Regions from separate parts of the Psychrobacillus sp. NPDC093200 genome, predicted to be linked through region 1. Evidence: riboswitches for the same ligand, from Rfam matches in the RefSeq annotation. Region 1 holds a riboswitch; each other region holds the start of a gene.
What was found. Region 1 has a riboswitch for S-adenosylmethionine ahead of ACQKNZ_RS12410 (MetQ/NlpA family ABC transporter substrate-binding protein). Riboswitches for the same ligand answer to the same signal wherever they lie in the genome.

Region 1 (3,101 bases):
ATAGCAACGTTTTATGACCGGATAAATTTTTTTATGACCGGATAGCAACGTTTTATGACCGGATAAATTTTTTTATGACCGTTCAATAAAAACAAGCTTAAACCTCTGGAGGTATCTTACATGAAAAAATTTATAGGACTATTTATACTTGGTATTTTAGTTTATTTTCTCATCACAATATTAATTAGTGTGTTTAAGTGAAATAGTCAACAAAATAAAAAAAGACTACAAAAGTAGTCTTTTTTTATGTCATATTCTATTGTTTATTTAAATTCTTTTATATGTTAACCTACTACACTTTCTATTCCTCTATTGACCTGGAGAACTTGCTCCCTTTCTCAATCGGATAAAACTGAATTGCACCAGTCTCTTCATCATGTTTCCGATGGAATTCCATCCCTTTTACTTCGGCTAAGACTAGGTCAACCGTAATTACAGGATTCTCACCTTTGATGAAGTGACCTCCAAAAACAGCACCATATTGATCACACATTGATCCGTGAAAATGTGTGGCATATTTTCCTTCTCGCTGACATATAACTCCTGTACCATGTAAAAATTCTATAGGTCCTTCTTTTACGATCATTTCATTATAGGCTACACCTATTTTCGAGGAATCAGCTGGAATTAAATAGACAAAGCCACACTTTTGAAAGCTTCCAAAGCAGCTAACGATAGTGGCAGAAGTAATTTGGTTGGCTTCACATATTGCTTCTATCCCTTCTATCAAATCTGTTCCATATTTTAATCTAGCACCAACTATTCTCTCAAAATCACCAACTGCAAAATTTGCTCTTATTGTCATGTCGATTCCTCCAATTGCATAATTATTTATTATCTTATAATTTTAATCTTTTCTAAAAAATTTTACTATTAAAAAATAGCTCTTGACTTTGTTAGTTTAGTATAGTAAATTTTCATTTATAGAATAAACGAAAAACTTAATAGCTTATTATCTCTTATCAAGAGTAGCTGAGGGACTGGCCCGTTGAAGCTCGGCAACCATCTATACCAAAAGTATAGAAAGGTGCTAAATCCTGCAAAACATTTTTGTTTTGGAAGATAAGAGAGGACAATGCATTTTTGTGTGCCTCTCTTTCTTTTTGAAAGAGAGGCTTTTATATTTATTCGAATTCTTTAATAATTATTAAGGAGGAATTTTAATGAAAAAGGTTGGTTTAGTATTATCAGGAGTTCTATTAACGGGGTTGCTTGCGGCTTGTGGTGATGAATCTACAGGTGACAAAGCCTTAGATGAAAATAAATTAGTCATAGGTGTAACTGCTGGTCCTCACGAACAAATAGCTGAGGTTGCAGCAGAAGTTGCAGCAAAAGATGGACTAGAAATAGAAATTAAAGCTTTTTCTGATTACATACTTCCAAACACAGCACTATCTGAAGGTAACCTAGACGCAAATAGCTATCAACATGAGCCTTTTCTAAATGCTTTCAACGAAGACCATGGTACTGAGCTAGTACCAGTTGGTAAAACTATTTTAAACCCAATGGGTATTTACTCTGAAAAATTTAAATCGTTCGAAGATTTACCAGAAGGTGCCACATTTGGATTACCAAACGACCCAACTAACGGTTCACGCGCATTATATATACTAGAGGAAAATGGCTTTATTAAAATTAAAGAAGATAAAAAAGAAAATGCTTCTATTTATGATATCGAAGAAAACCCTAAGAATATTGAATTTATCGAATTAGAGGCTGCTCAAATACCGAAACAGCTTAGCGAGGTAGACGCTGCGGCAATCAATACAAACTTTGCTTTGGCTGCTGGCATTAACCCGAAGGAAGACTCAATTCTTTTAGAGTCATCTAACTCTCCATATGTGAACTATATCGTTGTACGCGCGGAAAACGAAGATGATCCAACCGTTCAAAAGTTTGTAAAAGCTTATCAATCAGAGGAAGTCAGAACATTTATCGAAGAAGAGTTTCAAGGTTCTGTGTTAGCAAGCTGGGATGAGTAGAAATAACAAAAACGTTGCCGCAACCGGTAACGTTTTCTTTAGAAAGGAAGATTTAACATGATAGTTTTAGAGAATATTACAAAGGAATTCATCAGCAAAAGAAACACAGTAAAGGCTGTCAGTAACGTAAGTCTTCATGTAAGAAAAGGTGAAATTCACGGAGTTATCGGCTATAGCGGAGCAGGGAAAAGCACACTTATCAGATGTGTTAACCTGCTCGAAAAGCCAACAAAAGGCAAAGTATACATTAATGGCGAAGAAATAACCCCCCTTCCCCTTCCTCAACTTCGAAAAGTCAGAAACAAAATAGGCATGATTTTTCAAGGATTTAACCTTTTAAAAACTGCCACTGTTTACGACAATATCGCTATACCTTTAAAGCTGCTTGGCTACGACAAGAACGAAGTTAAAAAAAGAGTGGAAAAATATTTAAAAATAGTAGGCTTAACCGATAAGCATAAAAGCTATCCAAACCAGCTTTCTGGCGGCCAAAAGCAACGTGTAGCTATTGCAAGAGCTCTCTCCCAGGAACCAGAAGTATTATTAAGTGATGAAGCAACAAGTGCTCTGGATCCAGAAACGACTGACTCAATATTAGAGCTCTTATTAAAGATCAATAAGGAATTAGGTATAACTATTCTTTTAATAACTCATGAAATGAATGTTATTCAAAAGATTTGTGATCATGTGTATGTGATGGAAAACGGAGAAGTTGTAGAAGAGAACACAGCTATTAATCTTTTCACGAAGCCTAGTCATCCGACAACTAAAAAGTTCTTAAACACAATTAGTCAACGTAACTTATCCCCTTCCCTTATTTCTCAGCTCCATGTGACGGGTGCAGTCACTCGCTTGACTTTCGTTGGGGAAAGTACTGGAAAACCATTATTAGCAGAGGTTAGTCAGAAGTTTGATGTACAACCAAATATCTTAACGGCCAATATTATTGAATTGAAAAACGGAATTGTCGGTAATATCGTGATTCATTTAGTAGGAGAAAAAAATCAAGTACAATCAGCTATTCGCTTCTTAGAAGAACAAGGAGTTGGAACTGAGAGCTTGGAGGTGCACTCATGAGTAGATTCGAACAATTCACTAATCAATGGTTGCCAATCATCG
Region 2 (3,101 bases), 910 kb from region 1:
GAGAAGATAGATTTTTTCATTTCTCCAGCGTATTCTGTTCCACCAATTAAAACAATACGTTTTTCCATAGATACAATGATAAAAGTCTCTGAATTTGTTCCATCAATAGCAGGATCTGCTTTGAAGTTTGGTGCGCTGATTACAGTAAAGTCTGCTTTATGAGCTACTAATTCTTCTTCAGAAGGACGAATAAATAGTTGGTGAGCAAAAAGATTATGCCAAGCATATTCGTTTATTACTTGAATGCTTAGACGTGAATCCTTATCAGCACCAGCAAATCCTTTGAATACAAATAGTTCATTTTGTTCTTTTAAATAGTTCATAACTTTTGTATATAATGCTTCAAAATGAGAAGATGAGATAGGTTGGTTTACAGAGCCCCAATCGATTTTGTCTTTTGAGATAGGTTCATCAACAATATACTTGTCTTGTGGAGAACGTCCTGTATATTTGCCTGTCTCTGCTTTAACAGCTCCAGTTGAAGTTAGTACTGCTTCTCCTCTAGAAGTAGCTTTTTCCACCAATTGTGGTACTGATAATTGAAGGCTAATGTTGTTACCAGCTAACAATTCGTTCAGTTCGCTCACAGTATCGATTGAATTCATTTAGTATTACCATCCTTTTTTAATTTTTATCTCTTCACGTAAATAGTCAACATAAAGAGGATTTTTCATTGATATGTGAAATAGTATAACACATTACACTAAATAGTCTACACTAATAGAAGCCCATTATTGGAATAATTTTTGTTTTTGAGAAAAAATTACATTTAATCGGTTGACTTATAACATATTTTTACGTATGATGGTGAATTGAACGGATACTCTTATTCCGAGCTGGTGGAGGGGTCAGGCCCTGTGAAACCCGGCAACCTGTAATTGAAAAATCATTACAAAGGTGCCCAACCTGAGACAAGGTGAAATCCCTTGATTGATAAGAGTGAAAGGTGTTTATGATATTAATCCCTTTCCTCATGTAATTACGTGAGTGAAAGGTTTTTTTATTTTACATCGCCCTAAATCCTTGTGTGCCAAGTCCGAAGCAGCTTCAAGTTTACTATTGGCTTGACATGGGAATGAGTACCGTATCAATTCCTGAGAGAAATCTCGCAGGATATAGGAGGGAATCTTTTGACACAACGTCGATTATTTACATCGGAGTCAGTAACAGAAGGGCATCCAGATAAAATTTGTGACCAAATTTCTGATGCTATATTAGATGCAATTTTAACGGAAGACCCTAATGCACGAGTTGCTTGTGAAACAACCGTTACTACAGGTTTAGTGTTAGTTGCAGGAGAAATAACAACTTCTACATATGTAGACATACCTAAAGTTGTACGTTCGACTATCCAAGAAATTGGTTATACACGTGCTAAATACGGCTTTGACTCTGAAACTTCAGCAGTTTTAACTGCGATTGATGAGCAATCCGCTGATATTGCAATGGGTGTAGACCAAGCGCTAGAGGCTAGAGAAGGTGCGATGACTGATTCAGATATCGAGGCTATTGGAGCAGGAGACCAAGGGTTAATGTTTGGTTACGCATGTAATGAAACTCCAGAGCTAATGCCACTACCAATCAGTCTAGCTCACAAACTTGCCCGTCGCTTAGCACAGGTTCGCAAGGATGAAACTTTAGACTACTTACGACCAGACGGTAAAACACAGGTAACAGTTGAATATGATGAAAATAACAACCCTGTTCATATTGATACGATTGTTATTTCTACACAACATCACCCAGAAATAACTTTAGAACAAATCCAAAGAGATTTAAAAGAGCATGTTATAAAACCGGTAGTACCTACTGATTTAATAACAGAGGAAACGAAATACTTTATTAACCCGACGGGACGATTTGTTATTGGTGGTCCTCAAGGTGATGCTGGACTAACTGGACGTAAAATTATTGTTGATACATACGGAGGTTATGCTCGCCATGGAGGAGGAGCTTTCTCTGGTAAAGATCCAACAAAAGTAGACCGTTCTGCAGCTTATGCCGCTCGTTATGTAGCAAAAAATATTGTTGCTGCTGGTCTTGCAGATCGCTGTGAGGTACAACTAGCGTATGCAATCGGTGTAGCACAACCAGTTTCTATCGCAATCGATACATTTGGTACAGGAAAAGTAGCAGAGGCGGATTTAGTATCATATATCCGTGATCTATTTGACCTTCGTCCAGCTGGAATTATTAAAATGCTAGACCTTCGTCGCCCAATTTACAAGCAAACGGCAGCTTACGGACATTTCGGACGTACTGACATCGATGCTCCATGGGAAAAAACCGACAAGGCAGAGCAATTAAAGCAAAAAGCGGGTATTTAAGAAATCAGAGACTTCCTTCTATTGGAATGCCTCGCCTAAAGAAAAAAGGTATTAAGAGGCTAACCTCTTAATACCTTTTGTTTTTTTCAAACAATTATACAGCTTAACGGTAAATAGGCTGACCAAATAAATGGATCTATTTACTCTTAATGGATTATTGTATAAAAATAACCGGAGTCAAATTTATAAAAATTTTAAAATTAGGTGTTTCTTAATTCTAATTTATTCTATTTTAAAATCGACCTTTCTATAAGGGTTTGATGGATTTATAGTACTGTCCTTTTTCAGCATATTCATGAATAATTCGTTGGACATCTTTTTTATCTTCGTCATTCAATTCACGTATAATCTTAGCTGGACTACCGAATGCTAAAGTATTAGGCGGGATTTTTTTCCCTTGAGGGACAAGACTACCAGCTCCAATAAATGCTCCTTCGCCAATTTCTGCACCATCTAAAATAATGGACCCCATGCCTATTAATGCGCCTTTACGTATAGTACAGCTATGTAATGTAACCTGGTGGCCAACAGTTACCTCATCTTCAATTATGAGTGGATTATTTGGGCTTTGATGAAGGCAACTTAAATCTTGAATACTAACTTTGCTTCCTATTATAGTAGGGGCAACGTCCCCTCTTATTACCGTATTAAACCAAATTGTAGTCTCTGGACCGATTGTAACATCACCTGTGATTGTGACATAATCAGCAATATAGGCAGATGCATCAATCGAAGGTTTCTTATCTTTGTATGGATAAATCAAAATAGACACGC
Region 3 (3,101 bases), on a different contig from region 1:
ACAACGAGCTTTACATTATGATATGTGTTTGCATATTCTAGTGCAGCCTCTAGACGATATCGTAGTGCAAGAGAAGGAATCTGGCCTTGTTTAACCTTGGCCCCTAATACAATTGCGTATTCATTGGAACCGTTTGCCTTAGGTTTTAATCCATCCTCTAGCCATTTGCTTGTAAGCATCCACATACCGACTCCACTAGTTGCCATTATTATTAAAGGAACTAGCACAATCCACCTCTTTTTTTTGCTCATTTAACCACTCCTTTTACAGTGATGGCTTTTTTTTCTTCATAACAGAGGAAATCTTTACTTCTTCTTTTCGAATTAACCGCTGAACATTCTCTATATGTAAGAACGACGCCATTAGAAATAGAAATCCTGCAACTATGATTGGACCTATTCCATCTGCGGTCCATATAGAGGCTCCTATAAAGATAAGGTAGAAAAAGAATACACCTATCAATAAATAATCAGTCAAAAGTGTGATGCATATTAACAATAATAGTCCTGCTAATCCAATCGGCCAATGTAACGCTAGCAGTACTCCAATGATGGAAGCTGTGCCTTTACCGCCTTTAAATTTTGTGTAAATAGGAAAGTTATGCCCTAAGATTACAGCAGCACCAGCTATATAAAGCAAAAAATCATGCTCAGAGGTACTAAGTGAGGTCAGCTGCGGAGCAATTAATCTTGCCCCAATAATCATAATTGCGCCTTTTAAAATATCTATGGCTCCTACTAAAACGCCATACTTCCATCCAAGCACTATGGTGGCGTTGGAAGCTCCTGAATTATTTAAGCCTTCTTTTTTTATATTAACACCACTCATCCATTGGGCTAATTTTGATCCATGAATCGAACCAACTAAGTAGCCTATTAAAAGAATGCTAACACTCCAAATAATCATTCTATGACACCCCCAAAAATAATATTCTATCTATTATATTAAACGATTATAAAATGATGAAGTTTCAGAATTTTATATAAAATAACTTGACTTATAAATAACGGAGGATTTATACTGTGTAACAAGATGGAACACTAATCTAATACTCTTATCAAGAGTGGCGGAGGGAATAGGCCCTACGATGCCCGGCAACCACCAAGTTCTTTTACTTGGAAAGGTGCTAAATCCTACAAATTCTTTTATGAATTTGGAAGATAAGAGGAGGAACATGTCAATTTGACCCCTCTTCTTAAGTGAAGAGGGGTTTTTACATTGGCAGTTCTATAATCCTCTCCCGCCTCCAAGCATCCATCTAATCTACTAATAACGGAGGAATTCAAAATGACAAATCTTCAAAAAGAAACACTTCTATTGCATGGTGGACAACAACCGGATCCAGTCACAGGATCAAGAGCGGTACCGATTCACAAAACAACCTCATATGTATTTCAAAACACTGAGCATGCTCAAAATCTATTTGCATTAAAAGAGACTGGTAACATCTATTCCCGAATAACAAACCCAACAGTTGATGTTTTTGAGCAAAGAATTGCATTACTTGAAGGAGGTACTGCCGCAGTGGCCCTTTCATCAGGGATGGCAGCCATTGCATTTTCTATTTTAAATATTGCAGGCGCTGGAGATGAAATTATCGCAGCTGAAAACTTATATGGAGGGACCTTTAATCTTTTTGCTCATACACTTCCTCGCTATGGAATTACTGTGAAGTTTATAGATTCAACGAATCCTGAGAATTTCAGATCAGCAGTTACTGAGAAGACAAAAGGTTTTTTTGCTGAAATTATTGGAAATCCAAGCTTAAATGTACTGGATGTGGAGCAGGTAGCTACCATTGCAAACGAAGTGGGGGTTCCATTACTAGTAGATAATACTTTCGCTACTCCGTTTGGTTCAAATCCAATTGAGCATGGCGCTCATATAGTTATCCATTCGGCGACAAAATGGATTGGAGGTCACGGTACAACAATTGGTGGAGTAGTAGTTGATGGAGGTAACTTCAACTGGAATTCTGAAAAATTCCCGGGCTTTACAGAGCCAGACGTAACCTATCATGGTTTGCGCTACGGAATCGATGTTCCAGGCGTGGCATTTGCTATAAAGCTAAGAGTCCAGTTGCTACGTGATTTTGGTCCTTCTCTAAGCCCAGAAGCAGCTTTCTCCTTTCTTCAAGGATTAGAAACACTTCACTTACGAGTGCCAAGACATAACGAAAATGCCCAGAAAATTGCGGAGTACTTAAATGACAATGAGGAAGTTTCATGGGTTAACTATTTAGGGCTTGAAAGCCATCCTACACATGAACTTGCTAAAAAGTATTTAAAGAATGGATACGGTTCTATTTTGACATTTGGAGCAAAGGGAGGTAGAGAAGCAGGTAGACATATTATCGATAATATAGAGATTTGGTCACATGTAGCAAATGTGGGAGACGCAAAATCTCTAATTATTCATCCAGCTTCCACTACTCACCAACAACTTACACCGGAGGATTTGGTAAAAACAGGGGTTACAGAGGATCTAATTCGCTTGTCTGTAGGCTTGGAGGCAGTAGAAGATTTACAAGAAGCACTTGGAAAAGTACTTTTAGAGAAAACAAATGTCCTCTCTAGATAGAATTTTGTTGTTAATTGAGTGGAAATAGTCTACAATATGTAAAATAGTCAATTAGTTAATTGAAATTTTATTCAAGTACGATTATTTAAATTCAATTGTACAGATTCATTTGGAGGAGACAGCATGGCAAAAATAAAAGCAGCAATCTTAGGATTTGGAACAGTCGGCCAAGGGATTTATCACATTGTGAATGAAAAACGAGAAGACTTAAAAAAGTCATTAGGATTGGACATCGAAATATGTGCGATTCTCATTAATAATTTAGCTAAAGAAAGACCCGAGACCCCAGGCGTATTAGTGACAGATGACTTTGAGGATATTGAAAATATTCCTGGGCTTCAAGTAGTTTTTGAAGCAATAGTTAACGAAGAGCCGGCTTATAGCTATTTATGTAGAGCGATAGACAAGGGCTGTCACGTCATTACAGCAAATAAGGTCATGTTCTCAAAATATAGTATCCCATTGCAGGAACGCGCAAAGTCACGAGGAGTTTTTGTAGGGTATGAGGCGACCACTGCAGG
Region 4 (3,101 bases), on a different contig from region 1:
GTTAAAAATGAGGACGGAAATGTCCGCATAGGTATTACTCATTTTGCGCAATCAGAACTAGGAGACATCGTTTTTGTTGAACTTCCACAAGTTGGAGATGAAATTAAAGCAGGAGATGCTTTTGGTAGCGTTGAATCAGTAAAAACAGTTTCGGAACTATATGCACCAATTAGCGGTAAAGTAGTGGAAGTAAATGCTGAGCTAGAAGATAGCCCCGAATTCGTTAATGAATCACCTTATGAAAATGCTTGGATGATCGTTGTTGAGCCTTCTGATTTATCAGAAGTGGACAGCTTATTGTCTCCAGAAAAGTATGAAGAATTAATTGCAGAGTAATAATGAAAACGCCGGTTAATAATCGGCGTTTTTTTCATATAATAAAGGAAAGGTAATAAGTTGGGAGAGAAGCTAAATGGCACATGTATTTAGTGATAAAATAATTCTCGTCGAGGGAAGGTCTGATAAATTACAATTGTTGACCCTTCTCGATGAATCTCCAGAAATCATTTGTACAAATGGAACGATATCCGATGTAAAATTGGAGGAGCTTTTAAGCCCTTATGATGGCTTGCCGATTTATGCTTTTCTAGATGCCGACAAATCTGGCGAACAAATACGCTCGGTTGTCAGGAAGGAATATCCTGAGGCAATTCACCTCTATACAAATCCTATGTATGGTGAAGTGGCGAATACCCCGGCTAAGGTTTTGGCATCCATATTAAAACGTGTTAATATTAAGGTGAAAAAAGAATTTTTGCCTTAGGATGATGTGTAATGAATGAGTGGAATAAAGAGCAATGGGAAAGCATAAAATATAACTCTCCACTTTCCTTATTTTATATTTATACCCCAATGTGTGGTACGTGTCAGATTGCAAGTAAGATGATGAATGTCATTAAAGAAATGGTTTCTGTTCCAATTGGCCAAGCAAATATTAACTTTCTTGGTGATTTGGCAATAGAACAAGAAATTGAAAGTGTACCTTGCTTATTAATATCTAAAAATGGCAGGGTAGAAAAAAAGATTTATGCGTTTCAATCCGTACCCTATCTATTGGAAACAATAAAAACTATTGACGAAAACAAGAACCTATGATAACATTCGTTGTGTTGAAAAAATAATTTAATAGTGTCGCTCTTATTGAGAGAGGTGGAGGGAAGTGCCCTACGAAGCCCGGCAACCGTCACGAAAGTGAAATGGTGCCAAGTCACGCAAAGCTATAGCTTTGAGAAATGAGAGAATGGATGAGTGTTATTTGAAATTGATAACCTACACCCCTTCTGCTCTTTTGCAGAAGGGGTTTTTTAATAGGAAAGGTGGCTAGATTTACATGATTAGTTTAAAGGAAGTTTCGAAAAGATTTATTACAAAGCAAGGTGAAATCGTTGCTGTTGATAATGTAAATCTGGACATACAGCGTGGAGAAATATTTGGGATTATTGGTTATAGCGGAGCCGGTAAAAGTACATTGATCCGCTTATTGAATGGCTTAGAAAAACCTTCTGTCGGCCAAATAGTTGTGAATGAGCAAGAGATTACTTCCATAAATGAGGAGAAGCTCCGTGGCTTCCGACAAAAGGTAAGTATGATCTTCCAGCATTTCAATCTTTTATGGTCGAGAACAGTCGCTGAAAATATAGCATTTCCTCTAGAAATTGCTGGAGTTCCGAAGGACAAAAGAAAAGCCAGAGTAGAGGAGCTTTTGAACCTTGTTGGTCTAGAGGGCAGAGGAGATTCTTATCCTTCACAATTATCTGGTGGGCAAAAGCAGCGTGTAGGAATTGCTAGGGCTTTAGCTAATGGACCAGAGGTATTGCTTTGTGATGAGGCAACATCTGCTCTTGATCCTGAAACGACCGATTCAATACTAGACCTACTAGTCAGCATCAACGAAAAACTAGGATTAACAATTGTATTGATTACACACGAAATGCAAGTTATTCAAAAGATTTGTAACCGAGTAGCTGTTATGGAAAATGGGCAAGTTGTAGAAGAGGGAGATGTGCTAGAGGTTTTCCAAAAGCCACAACAGGCTATTACTAAACGTTTCGTCTCTCAAATTTCTGATTCCAACCAGCCAGTGCAAACGATTCAAAAGCTAGTCCAGCTTTATCCAAATGGTAAGCTAGTCAAGCTCGTTTTTGTCGGTGAAACCACAGAGCAGCCAATTCTTTCAAGATTAATCAAACAGTTTGATTTAGAAGTTAATATTGTGCAAGGTAACATCTCTCATACGAAGAGTGGAGCTTTCGGTACACTAATTCTTCAAATCGATGGAAATGACCAAGCCGTGGAGGATGCAATACAATTTATCCACTCGCAAAAAGTGAATACAGAGGTGATCAACAATGATTGAATCGTTATTTCCAAATGTTGATTGGCCTAAAATGTGGGACGCTACTCTAGAAACCTTGTATATGACAGCAGTTTCTACGGTACTCACAGCAATCTTTGGACTAATTTTAGGACTTTTATTATTTTTGACAAGCCCACATCAGGCTTGGGCGAATAAATTGGCAAATTGGTTAACGGGTGCGGTAGTAAATATATTCCGCTCTATCCCATTTATTATATTAATTATTTTATTGATCCCACTTACAACACTGTTGATGGGCTCGATGCGTGGTCCGAATGCTGCATTCCCAGCATTAGTGATTGGAGCTGCTCCATTTTATGCTCGCATGGTTTTAATTGCTTTACGAGAAATTGATAAAGGCGTTTTAGAGGCTGCAAAATCTATGGGTGCTAAAACCACAACTATTATATGGAAGGTTTTATTGCCTGAATCAATGCCAGCTTTAGTGTCTGGTATAACCGTAACTTGTATTTCACTAGTTGGTTATACAGCTATGGCAGGAATCATTGGAGCGGGAGGATTAGGGAATCTAGCCTTTTTAGATGGTTTCCAACGTGGTCGCGGGGATGTCACACTCGTAGCTACTATTTTAATATTAATCATCGTGTTCATTATCCAATGGATTGGTGACATCATTACTACAAAAATAGATAAACGATAAGGGAGAGATTGGGATGAAAAAATTATTGGCTGGGGTTTTATTATCTGTTAGTGCATTAACGCTTGCTGCATGTGGAGACGAGGA

Region 2: another riboswitch for S-adenosylmethionine. It lies ahead of metK (methionine adenosyltransferase); the one in region 1 lies ahead of ACQKNZ_RS12410 (MetQ/NlpA family ABC transporter substrate-binding protein).
Region 3: another riboswitch for S-adenosylmethionine. It lies ahead of ACQKNZ_RS00410 (O-acetylhomoserine aminocarboxypropyltransferase/cysteine synthase family protein); the one in region 1 lies ahead of ACQKNZ_RS12410 (MetQ/NlpA family ABC transporter substrate-binding protein).
Region 4: another riboswitch for S-adenosylmethionine. It lies ahead of ACQKNZ_RS13850 (methionine ABC transporter ATP-binding protein); the one in region 1 lies ahead of ACQKNZ_RS12410 (MetQ/NlpA family ABC transporter substrate-binding protein).

Annotation. Positions count from the first base shown of each region.
Region 1 covers NZ_JBNNVC010000002.1:931,714-934,814, forward strand. The annotation lists gene ACQKNZ_RS12405 (PPC domain-containing DNA-binding protein) at 302-805, opposite strand; SAM riboswitch class I at 957-1,069, shown strand; gene ACQKNZ_RS12410 (MetQ/NlpA family ABC transporter substrate-binding protein) at 1,164-1,982, shown strand; gene ACQKNZ_RS12415 (methionine ABC transporter ATP-binding protein) at 2,040-3,059, shown strand; gene ACQKNZ_RS12420 (methionine ABC transporter permease) at 3,056-3,101, shown strand, end outside.
Region 2 covers NZ_JBNNVC010000002.1:17,212-20,312, forward strand. The annotation lists gene pckA (phosphoenolpyruvate carboxykinase (ATP)) at 1-605, opposite strand, end outside; SAM riboswitch class I at 824-940, shown strand; gene metK (methionine adenosyltransferase) at 1,131-2,327, shown strand; gene ACQKNZ_RS07730 (gamma carbonic anhydrase family protein) at 2,575-3,090, opposite strand.
Region 3 covers NZ_JBNNVC010000001.1:78,104-81,204, forward strand. The annotation lists gene ACQKNZ_RS00400 (YdcF family protein) at 1-251, opposite strand, end outside; gene ACQKNZ_RS00405 (glycerol-3-phosphate acyltransferase) at 265-906, opposite strand; SAM riboswitch class I at 1,052-1,167, shown strand; gene ACQKNZ_RS00410 (O-acetylhomoserine aminocarboxypropyltransferase/cysteine synthase family protein) at 1,288-2,580, shown strand; gene ACQKNZ_RS00415 (homoserine dehydrogenase) at 2,704-3,101, shown strand, end outside.
Region 4 covers NZ_JBNNVC010000003.1:60,013-63,113, reverse strand. The annotation lists gene gcvH (glycine cleavage system protein GcvH) at 1-336, shown strand, start outside; gene ACQKNZ_RS13860 (toprim domain-containing protein) at 413-763, shown strand; gene ACQKNZ_RS13855 (thioredoxin family protein) at 775-1,095, shown strand; SAM riboswitch class I at 1,135-1,239, shown strand; gene ACQKNZ_RS13850 (methionine ABC transporter ATP-binding protein) at 1,331-2,356, shown strand; gene ACQKNZ_RS13845 (methionine ABC transporter permease) at 2,349-3,017, shown strand; gene ACQKNZ_RS13840 (MetQ/NlpA family ABC transporter substrate-binding protein) at 3,031-3,101, shown strand, end outside.